Regions from separate parts of the Peribacillus sp. NPDC060253 genome, predicted to be linked through region 1. Evidence: predicted binding sites of a transcription regulator. Region 1 holds the regulator's gene; the other holds the start of a gene.
What was found. The regulator Rex, encoded in region 1, represses fermentation and respiration genes when NADH is low (regulators of the CRP and FNR family bind a similar motif). The targets are predictions, from matches to a motif close to TTGTGAAATATTTCACAA.
Positions count from the first base shown of each region.

Region 2: a site for Rex is predicted at 2,351-2,368, ahead of qoxA (cytochrome aa3 quinol oxidase subunit II). Genes of this name have one in related genera too.

Region 1 is NZ_JBHXAS010000122.1:1,128-9,771, reverse strand. Features, by position in the region: gene groL (chaperonin GroEL) at 1-1,540, opposite strand, end outside; gene groES (co-chaperone GroES) at 1,600-1,884, opposite strand; gene ACFWE9_RS22215 (CPBP family intramembrane glutamic endopeptidase) at 2,210-2,935, shown strand; gene ACFWE9_RS22210 (YdiK family protein) at 2,932-3,144, shown strand; gene ACFWE9_RS22205 (redox-sensing transcriptional repressor Rex) at 3,178-3,840, opposite strand; gene moaC (cyclic pyranopterin monophosphate synthase MoaC) at 3,878-4,384, opposite strand; gene ACFWE9_RS22195 (ABC-F family ATP-binding cassette domain-containing protein) at 4,517-6,436, shown strand; gene tsaD (tRNA (adenosine(37)-N6)-threonylcarbamoyltransferase complex transferase subunit TsaD) at 6,706-7,719, opposite strand; gene rimI (ribosomal protein S18-alanine N-acetyltransferase) at 7,716-8,168, opposite strand; gene tsaB (tRNA (adenosine(37)-N6)-threonylcarbamoyltransferase complex dimerization subunit type 1 TsaB) at 8,191-8,644, opposite strand, start outside.
Region 2 is NZ_JBHXAS010000029.1:16,024-29,134, forward strand. Features, by position in the region: gene ACFWE9_RS10235 (S1C family serine protease) at 116-1,351, shown strand; gene ACFWE9_RS10240 (hypothetical protein) at 1,614-1,919, shown strand; gene qoxA (cytochrome aa3 quinol oxidase subunit II) at 2,488-3,417, shown strand; gene qoxB (cytochrome aa3 quinol oxidase subunit I) at 3,493-5,439, shown strand; gene qoxC (cytochrome aa3 quinol oxidase subunit III) at 5,439-6,035, shown strand; gene qoxD (cytochrome aa3 quinol oxidase subunit IV) at 6,037-6,321, shown strand; gene ACFWE9_RS10265 (YfmQ family protein) at 6,554-7,003, shown strand; gene ACFWE9_RS10270 (BA3454 family stress response protein) at 7,469-7,603, opposite strand; gene ACFWE9_RS10275 (EamA family transporter) at 7,847-8,683, opposite strand; PreQ1 riboswitch class I at 8,835-8,880, shown strand; gene queF (preQ(1) synthase) at 8,988-9,485, shown strand; gene ACFWE9_RS10285 (aspartate kinase) at 9,688-11,034, shown strand; gene ACFWE9_RS10290 (nitroreductase family protein) at 11,394-11,954, opposite strand; gene ACFWE9_RS10295 (ABC transporter ATP-binding protein) at 12,409-13,111, shown strand, end outside.

The DNA.
Region 1 (8,644 bases):
TTGTTAAGAACATGGCAGCAACTGAACCAGCGTTTTGTAGAGCTGAACGAGTTACTTTAGTCGGATCGACGATACCTGATGCGATCATGTTAACCCATTCGCCAGTAGCTGCATTGAAGCCAGTACCAACAGCTTCGCCTTTAAGGCGCTCTACGATTACAGAGCCTTCAAGTCCAGCGTTGTGAGCGATTTGACGTACAGGCTCTTCGATGGCACGAAGAACGATTTTCACGCCTGTTGCTACGTCGCCTTCCGCTTGAATTTCTGCAATTTTATTGTATACGTTAAGAAGTGCTGTACCACCACCGGCTACGATACCTTCTTCAACGGCAGCACGAGTGGAGTTCAATGCATCTTCAATACGAAGTTTACGTTCTTTTAATTCTGTTTCAGTAGCTGCACCAACTTTGATTACCGCTACACCACCAGCTAATTTAGCAAGGCGTTCTTGTAATTTTTCGCGGTCGAATTCAGAAGTAGTTTCTTCTAATTGAACACGGATTTGGTTTACACGAGCTTGAATTTGAGCTGTATTTCCAGCACCTTCAACGATCGTTGTATTTTCTTTTGTAACAACCACTTTAGACGCACGACCTAAAGAATCGATTGTTGCAGATTTAAGATCAAGTCCGATTTCTTCAGTGATCACTTCGCCGCCTGTAAGAGCTGCGATGTCTTCAAGCATTGCTTTACGACGGTCACCGAATCCTGGAGCTTTAACCGCAACTGCATTGAATGTTCCACGAAGTTTGTTCACAACAAGAGTTGCAAGCGCTTCGCCTTCTACATCTTCAGCAATCAATAATAGCGGTTTCCCTTGTTGAACAACTTGCTCAAGTACAGGAAGGATTTCTTGGATATTCGTGATTTTTTTATCTGTGATTAAGATATAAGGATTTTCTAAGACAGCTTCCATTTTATCTGAATCTGTAACCATGTATGGAGAGGCATATCCACGATCGAACTGCATACCTTCTACAACATCCAATTCAGTTGTGAAACCTTTAGACTCTTCGATTGTAATGACGCCGTCGTTACCAACGCGCTCCATTGCTTCTGCAATCAGTTGTCCCACTTCTTCATCAGCTGAAGAGATGGCAGCAACTTGTGCAATCGATTCTTTGTTTTCGACTGGTTGGGAAATGGCTTTCAATTCTGCAATGGCAGTATTGACTGCTTTCTCGATTCCTTTACGGATTCCCATTGGGTTAGCACCAGCTGTTACGTTTTTAAGACCTTCACGGATCATCGCTTGTGCTAGAACCGTTGCAGTAGTTGTACCGTCACCAGCTACATCGTTTGTTTTGCTTGCTACTTCAGCAACCAATTTCGCACCCATGTTTTCGAATGCATCTTCCAATTCGATTTCTTTAGCGATTGTTACACCGTCATTTGTGATAAGCGGTGAACCGAATTTTTTCTCAAGAACCACGTTACGACCTTTTGGTCCAAGCGTTACTTTAACTGCATCTGCAAGTGCGTCCACACCACGAAGCATCGAGCGGCGGGCTTCTTCACTAAATTTAATTTCTTTAGCCATTTATAAGTACCTCCCTAAAATTTTAAGAAATTTTTCGTTCAGTTAAGTATGATGTATAATTAGCCGATTACAGCTAGAATGTCGCTTTCACGTAAAATTAAGTATTCAGTATCTTCGTATTTAACTTCAGTACCTGCATATTTTGAGAAGATAATTAGATCGCCTTGGGCAACCTCTAAAGCAACACGTTCGCCATTTTCAAGAACACGGCCAGTGCCAACTGCCACTACCTTACCTTCTTGTGGCTTTTCTTTTGCAGTATCAGGAAGAACAATACCGCTTGCAGTTTTTTCTTCAGATTGAACTAGTTCAATAATAACGCGATCACCTAATGGTTTTAACAAGTGAAACAACCTCCTCATATTCTCTTGATATTTGTTTCATGATTATTAGCACTCTTCATCATCGAGTGCTAACACATTTATAATATTAAATAAACCGAGCCTTTTTTGCAAGTATCTTATCGAAAATTTTTTATTAATTTCTGATAAATTACGGGTATACTACTTTAGCATAATGATTAGTAACTGAAATGTTGTCTAAGGGGTACCTTTAAGTGGTGTTCTGTCCTAATATTTGATACCATTTTGGAGTATGCGTTTATAGATTGTCCCCATGTCAGGAACGTTATATGTCAAATGGGTGACTTAATAAAAGGAGTTTTCATTTTTGAAAAAAGAATATTGGTTCGTCATCATCACCTACATTGCCATGCAATTATCAAGTATTGTTGGGGTACCCATTTTCATGCTGATCGGATCTTCAACCGGAATGCCTGCTGATGAACTTGAAGTGAAGTCTGCCGCATACTGGATTGTATTCAGCTTTCTAGTTGCTCTATCATTGATTCTTTTATTAATGAGAAAAGATATGAGGGAAAACATAGACAGAAAAGATCAAGCCTCGATTCCCATGTCCATATTTTGGGCAATAGCAGGTATTTTCTTGGCTCTTTTCTCTCAAACCATTGCTGGGAGCATTGAACAAATGCTTGGGGTGGAGTCTGAATCGGAAAATACACAGCAGCTCATTTCACTCATTTACAAAGTCCCCTTGGTCATATTCGTCACTTCAGTAATAGGACCAATATTGGAAGAAATCATTTTTCGAAAAATCATTTTCGGATCACTTCATAAACGCTTTAACTTCTTTATTTCAGCTTTACTCAGCTCAGTTATATTCGGCTTGGCGCATGGTGAATTTGAACATCTTCTTTTATATACGGCAATGGGCTTTACCTTTGCTTTCCTTTATAAGCACACGGGACGCATTCTCGTGTCCATATGCGCACATGTTGCGATGAATACGCTTGTTATCGTCTTTCAAGTGGTCTATCGTGAAGATATTGAGAAGATGTTAGATACTGCACAGGCCTTCATCGGAGGTTTATTATGAAACGTCAATCACCATTATTCATGGGAATCATCTATGCTGGCTTAGGTGCTCTTTTTACAGCGATCGCGATTCAATCCGTCAGTTCATCAGGATGGGGAATCTTTGCCTATATACTTATCCTTATTGCGACTCTTGATTTTGGATCGGGATTACGGATGATCATGCTGCACTTTAAGATTAAAGCCGCACAAAAAAATAAGAAAAAATAAGAAAAACGCTGCGAAGTTGCAGCGTTTTTCTTTTTATTCCTCCAATGCAGCTTCTTCCACTACAGGATAATGCTTCAAAAAGTAGATGAGAGACTGAAGCTCCACCGCCAGGTCAATGTGGTGAACCCTAATCGATGGGGGTACCGTCAGCCGTGCGGGAGTGAAATTCAATATTCCTTTTATATCGGCTTTGACTAAACGATCGGTTATCGTCTGGGCAACTTGTGCAGGTACTGTCAAAATCGCCGCAGTAATATTATTTTCCTGCAATAGTGTATCAATTTGATCCATATGATAAATTGGCACATCTGCTATTATCTTGCCGACCTTATCTTCAGAAACTTCGAATGCCATTTCAATCTTTGTATTATTATTTTTCATGAAATTGTAATTTAAAAAAGCAGTTCCTAAATTTCCTACACCGATTAAAGCGACTTTTGTCAGTTCATCTTGATCTAGTGTTTTTCTAAAGAAGGATAATAAATAATTGACATTATAGCCGTAACCTTTTTTTCCAAGCGCGCCGAAGTAGGAAAAATCACGGCGAATCGTAGCAGAATCCACTTTTACAGCTTCGCTTAGCTCTGCAGAGGAAACTCTTTGTTTGCCTGAGGAATGTAAGTTCTTTAAAAATCGATAATACAATGGCAACCTTTTGGCCGTTGCCTGCGGTATCTTTGGGTCATGGTTCATCATTCTTCCCCGCCTTCACACATGCTTTTCAACTTAATCTCTAATCTCTATCTGTTCGATTTACTTGTCTTTTATAATCGCTACTAGACACTCCACCTGTTTTCTCCACTAAGAATGTAGGCCCGATTACCATTCCTTTATCAATGGCCTTACACATGTCATAAATAGTCAAAGCAGTTACGGATGCAGCTGTTAACGCTTCCATTTCCACACCTGTACTTCCTTTTGTCTTAGCTTCCGTTTCAATCCTAAGCCTATATCCTTGATCTTCTTTTTCCCAATCAAAGGCTATATTGACCCCTTGCAGAGGAATGGGATGGCACATCGGAATTATATTGGATGTATTTTTGCTGGCCATGATTCCTGCAACCTGTGCAACAGCCAATACATCACCTTTTTTGATTTTTTGGTTGGTGACCAATTCATATATTTCTTCATTCAATAAAATGCTCGATTGAGCTATTGCGGTCCGGGATGTTTCAGGCTTCGCACTCACATCAACCATTTTGGCCCTGCCTTGTTCATTAAAATGCGTCAAGTCTCCCATTTAAGTAACCCCTCCTAAATCATACACTATTATTCCACTTTATGTAACAGCTTGTTTTTAGCCCGGAACCAAGCTGTTGCCGATAATAACTATAATACGTTACACTAACAATAATCAATTGAGGTGAAATCTATGATTTTATTACAAATCAATCAACTATCGAAATATTATGGTGCTGAACTTATTTTATCAAATATGAAGCTCGAAGTTCAAAATAAAGATCGAATTGCACTTGTTGGCCGAAATGGCGCTGGTAAATCGACTCTGCTGAAAATCATAGCCGGGCAGATTTCCCATGATGGTGGTGAAATCATCAAGCCAAAAGGCGTCACCATCGGCTATATGGCTCAGGATACGGGATTGGAATCCGAGCTGACCATTTGGGATGAGATGCTGACGGTATTCAAGGATCTTATGGAGCAAGAAAAGGAACTGCGGCGCCTTGAGGCTGATATGGCCAGACCTGACATCTTTGAAAATGAAGCACTTTATCAAAAAGTATTAAATGAATATGACACTTTGATGGTCGCCTTCAAAGAGAAGGGCGGTTATCAATATGAAGCGGATATCCGTTCGGTATTGCATGGACTCCAGTTTGCCGACTTTGACTATTCTACCCTAATTTCCACTTTAAGCGGTGGGCAAAAAACAAGACTTGCTTTAGGGAAGCTGCTTTTAAGGAAACCGGATATATTGATTCTGGATGAGCCAACGAACCATTTGGATATCGAAACCCTCTCTTGGCTTGAACAATATTTACAGAGTTACCAAGGAGCTGTTCTTATTGTTTCCCATGACCGCTATTTTCTAGATAAAGTGGTAAACCAGGTATATGAAATTTCCCGAAATAACATGAAGAAATACTATGGTAATTATAGTTCTTACCTAGAGGGAAAAGCGGAAGATTATGAGCGGGACATGAAGCTGTTCGAGAAACAACAAGGGGAAATCGAAAAGCTTCGTGACTTTGTCCAACGTAATATCACAAGAGCTTCCACTACGAAAAGAGCGCAAAGCAGACGCAAACAGCTCGAAAAGATGGATGTATTGGACAAGCCGCAAGGTGATGAAAAATCCGCTAATTTTTCATTCCAGATTGAAAGGCAAAGCGGAAACGAAGTACTTCATCTTCAGGACTTGGCAATAGGTTACGAAGGGGAAACGGTATCAAAAAATATAAATTCCCGCATGACAAAGGGCGAAAGCATTGCTCTTGTTGGCCCGAATGGTGTCGGGAAATCAACGTTATTGAAAACAATCATCTCTAAGCTGCCGGCACGTTCTGGAAGTTTCCGATTTGGAACGAATGTTGAAGTCAGCTACTATGATCAGGAACAAGCAAACCTGGTTTCCAATAAACGCGTACTCAATGAATTATGGGATGAATATCCCCTGAAGCCTGAAAAGGATATACGCACGGTACTCGGTAATTTCCTTTTTAGTGGGGACGATGTTTTGAAGACCGTCTCCACACTAAGCGGCGGCGAAAAGGCCCGGCTTGCCCTGGCCAAAATGATGATGGAAAAAGGGAATTTTTTAATTCTGGATGAGCCAACGAACCATTTAGATCTCGACAGTAAATTGGTGCTGGAAAACGCATTGATTGATTATCCGGGAACTATTCTATTCGTCTCACATGACCGTTATTTCATAAATCGGATAGCAACGAAAGTGATCGAGCTCTCCAAAGACGGCAACGAAGAATTCCTCGGTGATTATGACTACTATGTAGAGAAAAAACAGGAGCAAGCGGAAATCAAAGCACTTGAACAGGAGAATAAAGCAAAAACATTAGATGTAGCCGCAGAAAAAACAAATTACAAAATCGATAAAGAAGCAAAAAAAGCTGAACGTCAGCGAAAACGGCGCATTGAGGAAATCGAGGCAGCCATGGAGTTGCTTGAAACCGAAATAAACGAATACAATGAACTCCTTTGTGATCCAAATGTCTTCCAAGACCATGAAAAAGTAATGGAAGTCCAAACAAATCTTGATAAAGCACAGAAAACACTAGACCAGCTTCTCGAAGAATGGGCCGAATTGGAAGAATGACAATGGACCGAGTCAAATGACTCGGTCTTTTCTTTTCTGTTTCTTCAAAGTTATCCACATACTTGTTAACAAAACACTTACCGTGCACAAGCCGATAATTTGAGTTATTCACATTATCCACAGAAACATATCCACTTATCCACAAAAACACGTGTTTATACACATGCAGTTTGTTTATCAAAAATAATTATCCACAGAATATTCTATTTTTTTATACACAGGATAAAAAAGACAGGATGCCGAATTTAGGCATCCTGTCTTCACGTGCATTAAAATGCTTCTATATCCAATCCTGGGTTTCCGTTCAAATCCAATCCAGAGCGCTTTCCTTTTTCGAACATGACACTGCCAGCAGCACCGATCATGGCTGCATTGTCCGTACAAAGGTAGAGGGGCGGAATGGATATGTCCATAGGCATAACCTTAAAAGCTTCCGTTAACGCTTCCCTCAGGCCTTTATTTGCCGCAACTCCTCCGGCAAGCAATACTTGCTTCACATTATATTCCTTCGCAGCCTTCACCGTTTTCGTTACAAGTACTTCTATAACACTTGCTTGGAAACTAGCTGCTAAATCTTTAGGTTCAATTATTTCCCCACGCTGTTCTGCATTATGCAAAGTGTTGATTACAGCTGATTTCAATCCGCTGAAAGAAAAGTCATAGCTATCATCCAACCAAGCCCGAGGCAGTTTCAATGAAGGTGAGCCCTCTTGTGCAAGCCTATCGATATGAGGGCCTCCGGGATACGGGAGCCCCAAAGTTCGAGCCACTTTATCATATGCCTCTCCTGCTGCATCATCCCGCGTCTCCCCTATCACCTTGAAACAACCTGGTTCTTCTAAAAGCACCAATTCGGTATGGCCTCCCGAAACGACTAAAGAGAGGGCGGGATATTGGATTTCCTGAATAAGTCTATTTGCGTATATATGGCCCGCTATATGATGCGTACCGACAATTGGGATTCCATGTGCAAAAGCTACGGCCTTTGCCGCATTCACTCCTATTAATAGTGCCCCTACAAGACCAGGTCCTTCTGTAACGGCAATAGCATCTAAATTTTCATATGTCACACCTGCCTGAAGAAGTGCTTCTTCAAGAACAATTGTAATTTGCTCTACATGGTGGCGGGAAGCTATTTCAGGGACGACACCGCCAAAACGTTTATGGCTTTCAATTTGTGAAGCCACGACATTGCTCAATATCTCTGTTCCATTTTTTATAACAGCTGCTGCCGTTTCGTCACAGCTCGTTTCGATTCCTAATATAAGTTGATCTGTTTTCATAAAAAATTCACCCACATAACATAAGCATCTTCTTGATTATCTGTATAATAATTTTTACGGATTCCACCCTTTTGAAAACCTAGTTTTTCATAAAGTGAAATGGCTACTGCATTACTGACACGAACTTCAAGCGTCATCCTTACCACCCCCATGGAAATGGAGATTTCAATCATCTTCCGAAGCAATGCTTCCCCAAGCTTTTGCCCTCGATATTCAGGTAAAATCGCAATGTTGGTAATGTGTGATTCATCAATGACGATCCACGCACCGCAATAACCGGCAATTTTCCCTTCATCCTCAATCACCATATATACGGCATATTGATTGTGATTCAATTCATTAAAAAAAGCTTCCCGGCTCCAAGGTAAAGTGAAGGACTGTTTTTCCACGTGTAGCACTTGGTCGATATCTTCCGTTTCCATTTTTCGGAACGTCAATGTTTTACTCATAATAATCGGTCGCTTTCCTTTTTTATTTCCCCTGCTGTTCGAGCCACTTAGCTTCCGCTTCAGCCATGCGAATATAGTTTGGTACAAACTGGTGAATATCCTCTTCAGTCTTGTTAAGACCAATAAAGGCCAGTTCGCTTGGTCTCGAGTTAAAGGACTGTATAGGAGCAAATACGGCTAAATCGCCTAACGCTTCCGTAATTGCATCCCGATGGATGTCCACATCTTGACCAATAAATAAAACAGGACGATTTAATTCTTTCAATCGAATCGCCCACTCAGAGGATAGAATATTACAATCTTCCATGATTGTTTCTAACAGATCATTTTCCATTTCATATAATCCAGTATAAATCTGCCCTCTTCTTGCATCGAACAAGGGAGATATCAAACCATTAAAATAACGACCATTTGCTGCTAAAACTTCTAAACTAGAAACACCTGATAAAGGAATCTGGAGTGTCCAGGCCAAAGTT
Region 2 (13,111 bases), on a different contig from region 1:
ATGGAAAAACCTATTTTTTTAAAAAAAGTTGACTCTTTCTTTATTTCTTAAGAATTTTTTAATATTTCCTGTTTATGATTGAAGCAAGTAAAGGACATTCACAGGAGGGATTAAGATGGAGAATTATGATGGTGATGAGCAAGTCAGGGTGAAGGAAGAACGGAAAAAGGGCAAATCTCTTTGGCTAACTAGCCTTGTTTCTGGGACAATTGCTTCCATGGTTACATCTTCTGTATTTGTATTTGGCGGGGACTTTATTGATCAAGGGAAAAACTCAATGAATGAGTCAACCCAAACGGCAGGGGTAGAGCAAACGGAAAGAGTGGAAAAGAATAGAAGTGTCAATGCAGAAAAGTTATCGACAAGTTCAGATTCAAATGATCGGGCAGATATGGTTGAATCAGCTTCCAAATCGATCGTAGGGGTCGTGAATTTACAAGAGGTGCAAAATCAGTACCCCTTCCAGCAGCAAAGCACGAAAAGTGAAACGGTTGAGAGCGGCACTGGTTCAGGGGTCATTTATAAAAAAGATAATGGGAAGGCTTATATCATCACGAACAATCATGTAATCGAAGGTGCTAAGGAAGTCGAAATTTCATTGTATGATGGACAAAAGGCGACGGCAGAGGTTGTCGGCGCTGATGCTTTGACGGACCTGGCGGTTTTGACAATCGATGCCTCGAAAGCACCAGAGGGAATTAATTTCGGGGATTCAGATAGCATACGTCCAGGCGAAGAAGTATTGGCCATTGGTAACCCTCTTGGACTTGATTTTTCACGTTCTGTTACTCAAGGGATCGTCAGTGCGACCGGGCGCTCCATTTCAGTCGATACATCGGACGGGGAGTGGGAACTGGATGTCCTTCAAACGGATGCGGCGATTAACCCTGGCAATAGCGGTGGTGCATTGATCAACACGGCTGGCGAAGTAATCGGCATAAACAGTCTGAAAATCTCCGAAAGCGGTGTCGAAGGCCTAGGGTTTGCCATACCGAGCAATGATGTAATTCCAATTGTAACGGAGCTTATTGAAAACGGAAAAATCACACGGCCTTATTTAGGAGTGAGTCTGGCAAGTATAGAAGAGCTGCCGCAGTATTCCCTTCAAAATATACCTGAAGCTGCAAAAACAGGTGTGATGATTACGAGCATAGAATCAGGATCGGCTGCAGAGAATGGAGGTCTTAAGCAACAGGACATCATCGTGGAGATTGATGGAACGAAAATCAATTCCGCTGCAGAATTAAGGAAACACTTATACACAAATAAGAAAATCGGCGATAAAGTAAAGGTTAAGGTGTATAGGGGGACGGAAGAGAAAACGGTAACGATAACATTACAGAAATCATAGAATGTAGTTTGACCCCTGATATGCTTCAGGGGTTTTTTCTTTGTAAATGATAGTAAAAGAAATGGTATAGAAAAGGATAATATAGGGAAAAATGATAGTGTATTTATCCTGTTTTATTAATTTTCTGTATAGTCTTAAATGCCTAAAAGCCTGGTGTAATCAGTTTAATTTGTCAAGGTTTTCATTGAGAATATATTGAAAATTATAAAAAGTTTGACAAATTTGTGAATTGTCATAAAATAGAAAGAAAGGGGATGAAATAATGAAAGCTAATCAGAAGATGTTAGATGCAGTGAAATGGGTATCAGGCACAGGGTGTGTAATCGGGATGATCATTTTTTCCTTAAGTTTTTTTGTAAGCGATTACAATAAAGATTATATTTTAACCGCTGTTGGAATGGCTATCACATTAAGCGCAGCTGCCATTTTTCTAGTTGGCATATTTTTTGTCCTGACAGAAGAAATGGTGATGAACACTCATAAGGGTGAAAGAGTTGAACCGGAAACGACCAAAATCATAAAAATCAAAACAAAGGCCAAAGCAAAAAGAAGCAGGGTGTCAATTTGACACCCTGCTTCTTTTTTTGTTACCCAAAACCGGTGGATATAATGTACTGAACTTACGGTTGTGTGGGTGGCTTTATTATTTGCATCAACAGATCCGTTGTAGGAATTTTGTGCATGTGGCTATTTAAAGGAATTAAATTTGTTTTTCTTCAATTATATTAACCCTTCATTTACTTACTCTTCGTGTTTAATTCAAGATGTAAATAAAAGTGTATTCATTAGGGCTTATAAAGGGACTAATGATGTACGAAATTATAAGGTGAAATTATAACTCATTATATTAAAATAAGATAGGGAACAGCTGTAAATAGCTATAACAGTATGTAGACCTTTGCGGGAATAGATTATAAATTCCTATTATATTTCATTTGCGCTAGGTTTTCGAACATTTCAGGTCAATTACCATCTTCTTACTGCTCTTTCATGAACTTTATGTGACAGATGTCACTTTGTATTGTCTTTTTTAACACTTGGGATTAATATTGGTATGTCGGTATTTGTGAATATGGTAACACTTTATCCGAATAATTACCAATAGGAATTTTAATATGTAAGAAAGGGGTAGTACTATGAAAATGAAATGGGCTTTATTAACTATACTTTTTACTATTGCAACTGTACTAACTGGTTGCGATAACCCATTAATGGTCTTGGACCCTAAAGGGCCAGTAGCTGCAACACAAGCAAATGTTATTATGATATCGATCTGGACAATGGCCTTTGTCGTTCTTGTCGTTGTCGTACTGTATGTCCTTATGATATTGAAATATCGTGCTTCCAAACAGAGTGATGATTATGAACCACCTCATATTGAAGGAAGTAAGGTTCTTGAAATAATTTGGGTAGCGATTCCAATTTTAATCGTTGCTTTCCTTTCAGTTGTTACTGTAAAAACAACAAATGAAGTTGAGGCAACACCGAAAGGTTACGAAAAACAAGAACCATTAGTTATCTACGCTTCATCTTCTAACTGGAAGTGGCATTTTAGTTATCCGGAAGAAGACATAGAAACAGTTAACTATTTGTTTTTACCGACTGATCGGCCAATTGAATTTAAACTATACTCATTCGGTCCAATCGCCAGTTTCTGGATTCCACAACTTGGTGGACAAAAATACGCGATGTCCGACATGGTTACCACGTTGCATTTAGCTGCTGATGTGCCAGGGGAGTATATGGGTCGAAATTCAAACTTCAGTGGTTCAGGTTTTGCTCAGCAAACGTTCAACGTTAATGTATTGCCTACAAAAGAATACGATAAGTGGGTAGATGAAATTAAAGCTACGGCTAAACCAATTACTGAGGATAAATTCAATGAATTATTAGAACCAGGTCATGTGGGGCAATCCACGTTCACTGGGACTCACTTGAAGTTTTCTCCAGCTCCAGAGGGTGAAAATTCAGGTCATCACCACGGAACATCTGATACTGAAAAAACTGATTCTGAGGAGTCCAGCAAAGATTCACACGAGGGACATTCAGAACACAGCAATCATTAAAGTTTTAACTCACGTTCTATTAAACTACTAGTTTTACACGATAAGGAATATTTTCCTGAAAGGAGTCACAAAAGTATGGATTACTTTGATCGATTTGCCGTACCTCACCCAAGTCCTGCAATTTATGCATCCATGATTGCTATTGGCTTGACCATGATCGCGGTTGTTGCCGGAATTACCTATTTTAAAAAATGGGGTTACTTATGGCGTGAATGGTTAACAACAGTTGACCATAAACGGATTGGTATCATGTACATCTTGTCAGCATTACTTATGCTTTTCCGTGGTGGCGCAGATGCCCTCATGATGCGTGCTCAAACGGCTGTTCCAGATAACGGTTTGTTGGATGGACAGCATTATAATGAAATCTTTACAACACACGGGGTTGTCATGATCCTGTTCATGGCTATGCCATTTATTATTGGGTTAATGAACATTGTTACACCATTACAAGTTGGAGCGCGTGACGTAGCATTCCCACGTCTAAACGCAGTAAGCTTCTGGTTATTCTTTATGGGTGCGATGTTATTTAACATCTCTTTCGTAGTCGGTGGTTCTCCTGATGCAGGTTGGACTTCTTACTTCCCACTGGCAGGTAACGAATTCGCTGAATCAGTCGGTTCGAACTATTACGCGATTGCGATTCAGATTGCTGGTATCGGTACATTACTGACTGGTATCAACTTTATCGTAACCATCTTGAAAATGAGAGCACCTGGCATGAGTTTAATGAAAATGCCAATGTTCACATGGTCCATTTTGATAACAAACTTTATTATCGTTTTCGCTTTCCCTGTATTAACGGTTGCTCTTGCGTTGATGACAATGGATCGCCTATTCGGAACTCAATTCTTTGCAATGGCTAATGGCGGTAGTGATATGCTTTGGGCAAACTTGTTCTGGGTATGGGGACATCCTGAAGTTTATATAGTCATTCTACCTGCATTCGGTATTTACAGTGAAATCATTTCAACTTTTGCACGCCGGAACCTATACGGGTATAATTCGATGGTTATCTCCATGGTAGCTATTTCTACTCTTTCTTTCGTTGTATGGGCTCACCATTTCTATACAATGGGTCACGGTGCAATGGTTAACGGTATCTTCTCCATCACAACGATGGCAATTGCCGTACCGACCGGTGTTAAGATATTCAACTGGTTGTTCACACTTTGGAAAGGTAAAATCGTTTTTACCGTCCCAATGCTTTACTCTTTAGCTTTCATTCCGATTTTCACACTCGGTGGGGTAACGGGAGTTATGCTTGCGATGGCAAGTGCTGACTACCAATACCATAATACAATGTTCTTAGTAGCTCACTTCCACTACGTATTGATTCCAGGTACTGTATTTGCCGTACTTGCTGGTTTTACGTACTGGTGGCCAAAAATGTTCGGTTTCATGTTGAGCGAAAAGATTGGGAAATGGTCGTTTTGGTTCATTACAATAAGCTTTAACGTAACATTCTTCCCGATGTTCATCACTGGTTTAGATGGGCAAGCACGTCGTATGTACACGTACTCTGAATCAACGGGCTATGGTCCATTGAATATGCTCTCTTTCGTTGGAGCGATTGGCTTAGCAATTGGTTTTGCTTTAATTTTGTACAACATTTATTGGAGCACTCGTTATGCATCAAGAAATATTTCAAACGATCCATGGGATGCACGTTCTCTAGAGTGGGCAACGCATACACCAATTCCTGAATACAACTTTGCCGTTGTACCAACAGTTGAATCTACGGAAGCCTTCTGGGATTCTAAGAAAAAGGGCTTTAAATTATTCAGCGGTAAAATAGAAAAGATTCATATGCCAAATAACAGCGGCGTGCCATTTATCCTGAGTTGTATCTTCTTCGTTTGGGGCTTTGCGATGGTATTCAGCATGTGGATCATTGCAATCATTGCAACAATCGGAATCTTTGCTTGTATGACGCTTCGTTCATTCGAAAAAGATCACGGACGTTATATCTCCGTTGAAGAGATTGAAGAAACTGAAAATAAATTGCGAGGTGCTAAGTAATGAAAATAGATAGCTCGCTGCCACTAGAATATAGCACGGAAGAAAATCGCTTAAAGATTTTTGGATTTTGGATTTTCCTGGGAGCAGAAATAGCTCTTTTCGCTACACTGTTCGCCACTTACTTTGTATTAGTTGAGGGAACTGGGAATGGCCCATCAGGGGAAGAACTTTTTAAAGTGCCAACCCTAATGCTTCAAACCATTTTCCTTTTAACAAGTAGTTTTACCATCGGCCTTGGAATCAATGCAATGAGACTTGGTAAACAGAAAGCAATGCTAAGTTTCTTCGTTATCACTCTTATTCTTGGTTTAGGCTTCTTGGGAGTTGAAATCTACGAATTCGTGGAGTATGTACATGAAGGAGCAACGATCCAAACAAGTGCTTTCTTATCTAGTTTGTTTACGTTGCTAGGTACGCATGGAGCTCACGTTACGCTTGGTTTGTTCTGGGGAACATTCATCATTCTGCAGACTAAAAAACGCGGTTTTACTCCAGAAACAACAAACAAGGCTTTCATCTTCTCACTATACTGGCATTTCTTAGACGTTGTCTGGATTTTCATCTTCAGTTTCGTTTACCTGAAAGGAATGATGTAATATGAAAGAATTATTCCCACGGGGACAAGTAATGGGATTTGCCTTTTCACTAGTCCTGACTTTGGTTGCACTTTCAGTTATAGTGTTTGATCTTTCACTTAAAATGGGAGTGATCGTCCTGCTTGTGACGGCCTTCATGCAAGCAGCACTTCAATTGGTCATGTTCATGCATGCAGGAGAGTCTGAAGATAAAGCATCGATTTATACAAACGTTTATTATGGATTATTTGTTGCATTAGTTACGATTTTCGGTACAATGCTAACAATGATTTGGGGATATCAATAAGCAATTCCGAAAAAACTGGTCGTCATCATGACGTCCAGTTTTTTTGCTTTTAATTGCAGTGGTTGAAGTATATATTTTTCTAATTCGCTGCATGAAAATTGGATCTTATTTCGGGGTTCACGAAAAGCGAAACGTTAATAGAACGGTCACATCTTCTATGAAAATCCATCCGTCCCTTTGTTATAATTAGTTATATGCCAATAAATTTAGACCATAGCGGAGATGATGAAATATGACATTGCCTGTTTTGATTTTAACAATTATCTTAAGTTTGGTTAAAATATTAGTTTCTTGTCTTCCGACCGATACAGTGAATTGGATTCTGAGCAAATTTAAACTGCATTCTGAACTTAGCGAAGCCAACTCTATCGTAACCCTTAACGGAAAACGCTTGGAAAATGAAAAAAAACTCCAAGTCATAAATTATTTTAATGAAGCTAGATTTCTAAAGAAAAATCACATATTCCCGGGTAACGAGCAATTGTTTTTACATCCAGAGAACAGTGGGACTCCATTAGTCATTGATACTAAAAGTGGCAAAAAGGATGTTAGGATATTTGTGTACATTTACAACGATCACGTTGATGTAGTTAAGCAGTACAAGAAGAAATTAGTTTCTTATAGCCTGCTTTCCGATAGCCTTCAAGAACATTCCATGCCATTAATAAGAAATTTAGTATAAAAACATTAAAGAAGACGGTCCTTAAAATGAGCGTTCAGACTGTAGATATACTCGATGAAAATTGAGTTTGTCTACAGTTTTTTTGAGGGTATGTAAAAATTAGATTACCACTCCAGGCACTCGCTTTCCGTCCCCCTTGCTCCTTTACGCCTGAGGGGTCTCCCTTGGACGCGCTTTTCCCGCAGGAGTTCTCGCACAACCGTTCCAACCAACTTTGTTTTAACCGTTAGATAGGATTCCTTTTGTCTACAAACTTGACGGTCCTTAAAAAGACCGTCTTTTTTTATAAGTCTTTATTGTGTAATTCTAAATTACTGGTTATTCAGATTGAAGGAAAAAACAATTGCTTTTAAGTGGGAGGGAATATCTGTAAAGGGGATCTTTATAGTGCAAGTGAAAAGTGATTTTAGAAATTAGATCAAAAAGGTAATAAAAAAGCAGGTATCTATTACGATGCCTGCTTTTTTATGCTTTCCATTGTTTTTCTACTTGATGAAGGGCTAGTTGTAAAATTTCTTCTTGATTAGTACCCGGTTTAGTAAGGACGTTAGTTTGATAAGATTTTCCTTGGAAATCAACTGTTACTGTAACTTTTACCATTTTGCATCTTTCCTTTCTTAATTAAATGAGATGGTTGTACCTACTTCTTTTATACCCGTGGCAGAGGATTTTTCAAACATTTCAAAAGCAGCAAAATTGGAAGAATCAATATTCAAAATTATCTGTTATTTAAAAGGATGTGTCAACACTTTTTTTGAACCAATCCTATTTCCCGGCTAAATAAAAAAACGACCTGGCTTGTGTGCACATGACAGTCAGGTTGTTTTTGTAAATGAACTATATTCATATTTTAGTTAAGATAATGCCGATTAATGCTGCAAATACTCCGGCAATTTGATAGGTTTTTAGTTTTTCCTTGAATAAATAACATCCAGCGAATACGACAACTAAACAGTTCAGGCTGACGACAGGGAAAATGATGCTTGCGATCCCGGTGTTCAATGCAAAGAAATAACATCCATAGCCTATCATGCTTAAAAAGCCTACTAAGGAACCGATTTTGACTTCCTTTAGCTTGATTTTTTCATTTTTAAAGGCTAGAGCCGAAAGAAGATAAAGCATTCCGCCTCCATACATTGATACAAGGATATCAAGGGAGTTTAAATGAAGACGTGTTGATGTCGTCATAAGAATGCCGAGTACACCAAAAGATAAGATGGAGAATAATGTGTGCATAATCCAAGGGACATATTGATGGTTACCTTTAGCATTAGGTGTATACTGAATGACTAAGGTAGCGAGAAACATGCAGACGATTCCACTCCACTGCAGGGTAGAAATATGTTCGTGAAAAATTAAAGCTGCACAGAGAATGGGGAATATGGCATTCGCTGCGATTAATGGTGATGTCAAGCTTGCCGGCCCTTTTTCAAAGGCGCTTGCCATCTGGATGTTACCATTAGCGTTCAGTACACCAATAGCTGCACCAAGCAAGATAGATAGCCAATCCAGCTTCAAACCATCCATAAATACTCCATAAAAAATGGACAAAATAAAAGCTGAAAAATAAAAGAAAAATTGGATATGTATCTTGGAATAGCCTTTTCCGCTGCTCCATTTGAAAATGCTATTATTGATACCGAAACATAAACTGGTGATGAGTGCTGCAAAAATCCACATTTGTATGATCTCTTCCTTCTTATAGGGTGAACTGCTTGTTTCATTTTAAACTGAATATATAAAGGAATCAAACCCAATTTAAGAGAGTTGCATTGACAGATTGTCTTTTTTTTTTTATATTTACTATGACAATTTAAAATATTTCCCGATAACGGGAGAGGTTCATAGCATCACCCTCTTAAAAAAACTATGGCTTTGATATTTTTCGCGAATCAACCATATCTTTGAGGAGATATGGTTTTTGTTATATAGAGGCCCATTTTATGAATCTCCCCTGACAAACGTGGAAGAGGAGGACTTTTTTATGTCTGGAAGAAAAGAAGAAGAATTAAATGATATTACATTGCTTGGGAATCAAGGGACAAAATATACATTCGACTATGCACCTGAAATTCTGGAGTCGTTTGATAACAAGCACCCTAACCGTGATTACTTCGTCAAATTCAATTGCCCGGAGTTTACTAGCTTATGCCCGATAACGGGGCAGCCAGACTTTGCAACCATTTACATCAGCTATATTCCAAGTGTGAAGATGGTGGAAAGCAAGTCTTTGAAGCTTTATTTATTCAGCTTCCGGAACCATGGTGATTTCCATGAAGATTGCATGAACATCATCATGAACGATTTAATCGAATTGATGGACCCGAAGTATATTGAAGTTTGGGGTAAATTCACTCCTAGGGGCGGAATTTCCATCGATCCATACACCAATTATGGGAAACCAGGTACGAAGTATGAGGAAATGGCGGATTACCGCTTGATGAATCATGACTTATACCCGGAAACTGTGGATAATCGTTAAAGAATAGGAGAGACAATGGGCATATGCCTGTTGTCTTTTTTTTGTTTTAGCCATTCTCGATTAGCGGTCCTGTTGCTTTGTCCTTTTTGAAAATACAAATGTCCTCCTATAATGGAATTTCCACTTGATTGTTTCGCTAAAAAGCGTAATAATAGGGAGAGTTGATTTTGACAGAATATTTACGAAAATAGGGGATGTCGAGATGAAAGTTGCAAAGTTTGGAGGAAGTTCACTTGCATCAGGTGAACAGTTGAGGAAGGTATTCGAAATTGTTGTTTCAGATCCAGAGAGGAAGATCGTGGTCGTTTCGGCTCCAGGGAAACGCAATTCCGATGATATAAAGGTGACGGATCTATTGATTGAGGCTGCAGAACAGCAGCTGCGCGGGAATAACGGTGAGCCTTTAATTGAGGACGTGGTCTCCCGCTATGCGAGCATTGCTGAAGAGCTGGATATATCCGAGCGTGTCATCACTGGGATTCATGAAAATTTAATGGCACTGTTGCATGCAGACCAAACTAACCCGAAGCGCTATTTGGATGCCTTGAAGGCCAGCGGTGAGGATAATAATGCGAAGCTGGTCGCAGGTTATTTCCAAAGCCGCGGGATAGAGGCACAGTATATAAATCCAAAGAAGGCTGGCTTGATCGTAACGGATGAAGGTGGATTTACCAAGGTGCTGCCAGAGTCCTATGATCGATTATATGCTCTTCGTGATGAACCTGGAATCGTAGTATTCCCAGGATTCTTCGGGTATACGTTAGATGGTGATGTTTTAACCTTCTCTAGGAGCGGTTCCGATATTACGGGTTCGATACTTGCGAATGGCGTCAAAGCTGATTTGTATGAGAACTTTACGGACGTAGATGCCGTTTATGCGGTGAATCCGAATGTGGTTTCCAATCCGAAAGGGATCCGGGAATTAACTTATCGCGAAATGCGGGAGCTTTCTTATGCCGGTTTCTCGGTATTCCACGATGAGGCGCTAATACCTGCATTCCGTGCGGGAATACCTGTCCATATCCAAAATACGAACAACCCGATGGCACAAGGGACCCGCATTGTGAGCACACGGGATAATACGAATGGTCCGGTTATCGGGATTGCAAGTGATAAGGGATTTTGCAGTATTTACATTAGCAAATATTTGATGAACCGTGAAGTTGGTTTTGGCCGGAAACTGCTGCATATCCTTGAAGATTACGGTGTTTCATATGAGCATATTCCGTCAGGCATTGATGATGTGACACTAATATTAAGGCAGGACCAGATGAAGGGTGATGCCGAGAAGAAAATCATTTCACGCATCAAGCAAGAACTTCATGCTGATGAAGTGATGGTGGAGCATGATCTTGCCTTAATCATGATTGTAGGTGAAGGAATGCGCCATAATGTCGGTACAACGGCAAGAGCCTCAAAAGCGCTGGCCGATGCAAAGGTCAATATTGAGATGATCAACCAAGGATCTTCAGAGGTAAGCATGATGTTCGGCGTGAAAGGATTCAATGAAGAGACGGCAATTCAGGCATTATATCACGAGTTCTTTTGAGAATAATAGATCAGTGACCTCCTTTTAGAAGGGGGTTTTTTTGTGATCAATCTTTTAGTCACTATACGTAAGGCTGGACTTTTTATCTGGTTCTTTATGATGAGCGTAAGATGCGAGACTCCTGCGGGGAAATCGCGTCAAGGGGAGACACAGCAGGCGTAAGCCGAGGAGGCTCCCGGACCGCCCGCGGAAAGCGAGTTCCCTACGTTAAAACAACGTTCAAATTGTAAAAGCCATAAAAAAACACCCCGTAAATGTTAGTTTGGTGTCTAACATTTACGGGGCAGTTCAACTCGATTTTCATCGAGTTTGTCTACAGTCTGAGCCTCCAATTAAAGATTGGAGGCTTTCCTTTTATATTAGTCCATAATGGTCAGTATTTGATCGATCGCTTTCCTTGGACGTGGGGTGGGGATCATATCAGGGTAGCCAACGTGAAGACTGCCGACGATTTTCTCGCCAGGCTTCACGCCTAGAGCATCACGAAACTCCATACTGTGTATCATGCCGTATGTTTCCCATATCATCCCGATTCCTTGTTCCCAGGCAAGCAGGCTGAAATTTTGGATCAGAGCACTTGTAGCTGCATAATCTTCTTCTCGTATCATTGGATTTGGATTCTCTTCCATGATCACTGCGATAAACATCGGGACACCAATAAGTTTGTTATATCCACGCTGTCCTGCTTCCTTTTTCTTTTCCGGATCCTTCTCTTTGCCTGCCATGAAGGCACGGGTTGCTTCTGCCAGTTTTATGCGGCTGTCACCTTGAACCACGACGAAGCGCCATGGCTGGGTCATTTTATGGTTTGGTGCCCACGTCGACGTTTCCAATAAAGTTTGGATGGTATCAAGAGGAACAGGAATGTCCTTAAATCGCTTGATGCTGCGCCGTTCTTTAATGATATCTTCAAGTTTCATGATCATCCTGCTCCTTTAATCTTATATATAAGTTTATTAGTTTTAAAAAAAATAACCCCGGCTGCCTAATATGCTTCCAACGTGAATAAAATGACTTGAATAAAGAGGGGGCAATATTCCAGTGACATGCATTCGCTAACAAGCATATAAGTTTTACTACTAGGCACAGAGAAGCCGGGGCGACATTGTAACTATGTACAATATCAAAAGGGTACGATAAGAGATTATCGCAATTGCTTATCAAATTTCAGAGATCGATAATGAAATTGAAAATCATTATCAATTAGAATTTTCGCTTATTTCCTGTTATTTGTCAAGAGCATTTATGAAAAAAAAAACAAGTTATTTGCCTAACCTTTAAATCAGCTTAAATCTTTTAAAAAATCTGTATAAAAATGTATAATGAGAAGATGAAAGATGCTATCTACATATGAAGAATCGAAGGGTGTCATAGATGATAAAACTGTCCTCATTTCTTAAACCGTACTGGCTCTTGATCATTCTTGCTTTATTATTAATGGTCGTCGAGCTCGGTGTTGAACTGTTACAACCTCTATTTATAGCAAAAATAATTGATGATGGCATTTTACAAAAAGATTTATCGGTGGTGATTAAATGGGGAAGTATCATGGTTGGACTTTCCATTTTTTCATTTCTTGGAGGAATCGTTAATTCCTTTACAGCATCACATGTAAGTCAAAGTTTTGGGCATGAGGTCAGGAAAAGCCTTTTTGGTAAAATACAGGCGTTTTCTTTTGCGAATTTGAATAACATCCCGACTTCCTCGTTGATTACAAGGATGACGAATGATGTGACCCAGCTTCAAAATACGGTTTTTATGGGCCTGCGTATCATGGCGAGAGCACCATTAATCGTAATCGGCGGGGCAATCATGGCTATTGCGGTCAATTTGAAACTATCTCTTGTGTTGGTCATTTCGATTCCTGTTCTTGTTTTCTTCCTGGGGTGGGTAATGAAACGAGCGGCCAAGTTATTTAAGCTAGTCCAGAAAAAGCTCGATAACGTCAATAGCGTCATGAGGGAAAACCTGATAGGCATGCGCCTGATCAAAGCTTTTCTTCGTAAGGACCATGAGATCGGAAGGTTTGACGACGCGAATGACGAGTTGAAAAGAAAGACTGTCACTTCCCTCCGTT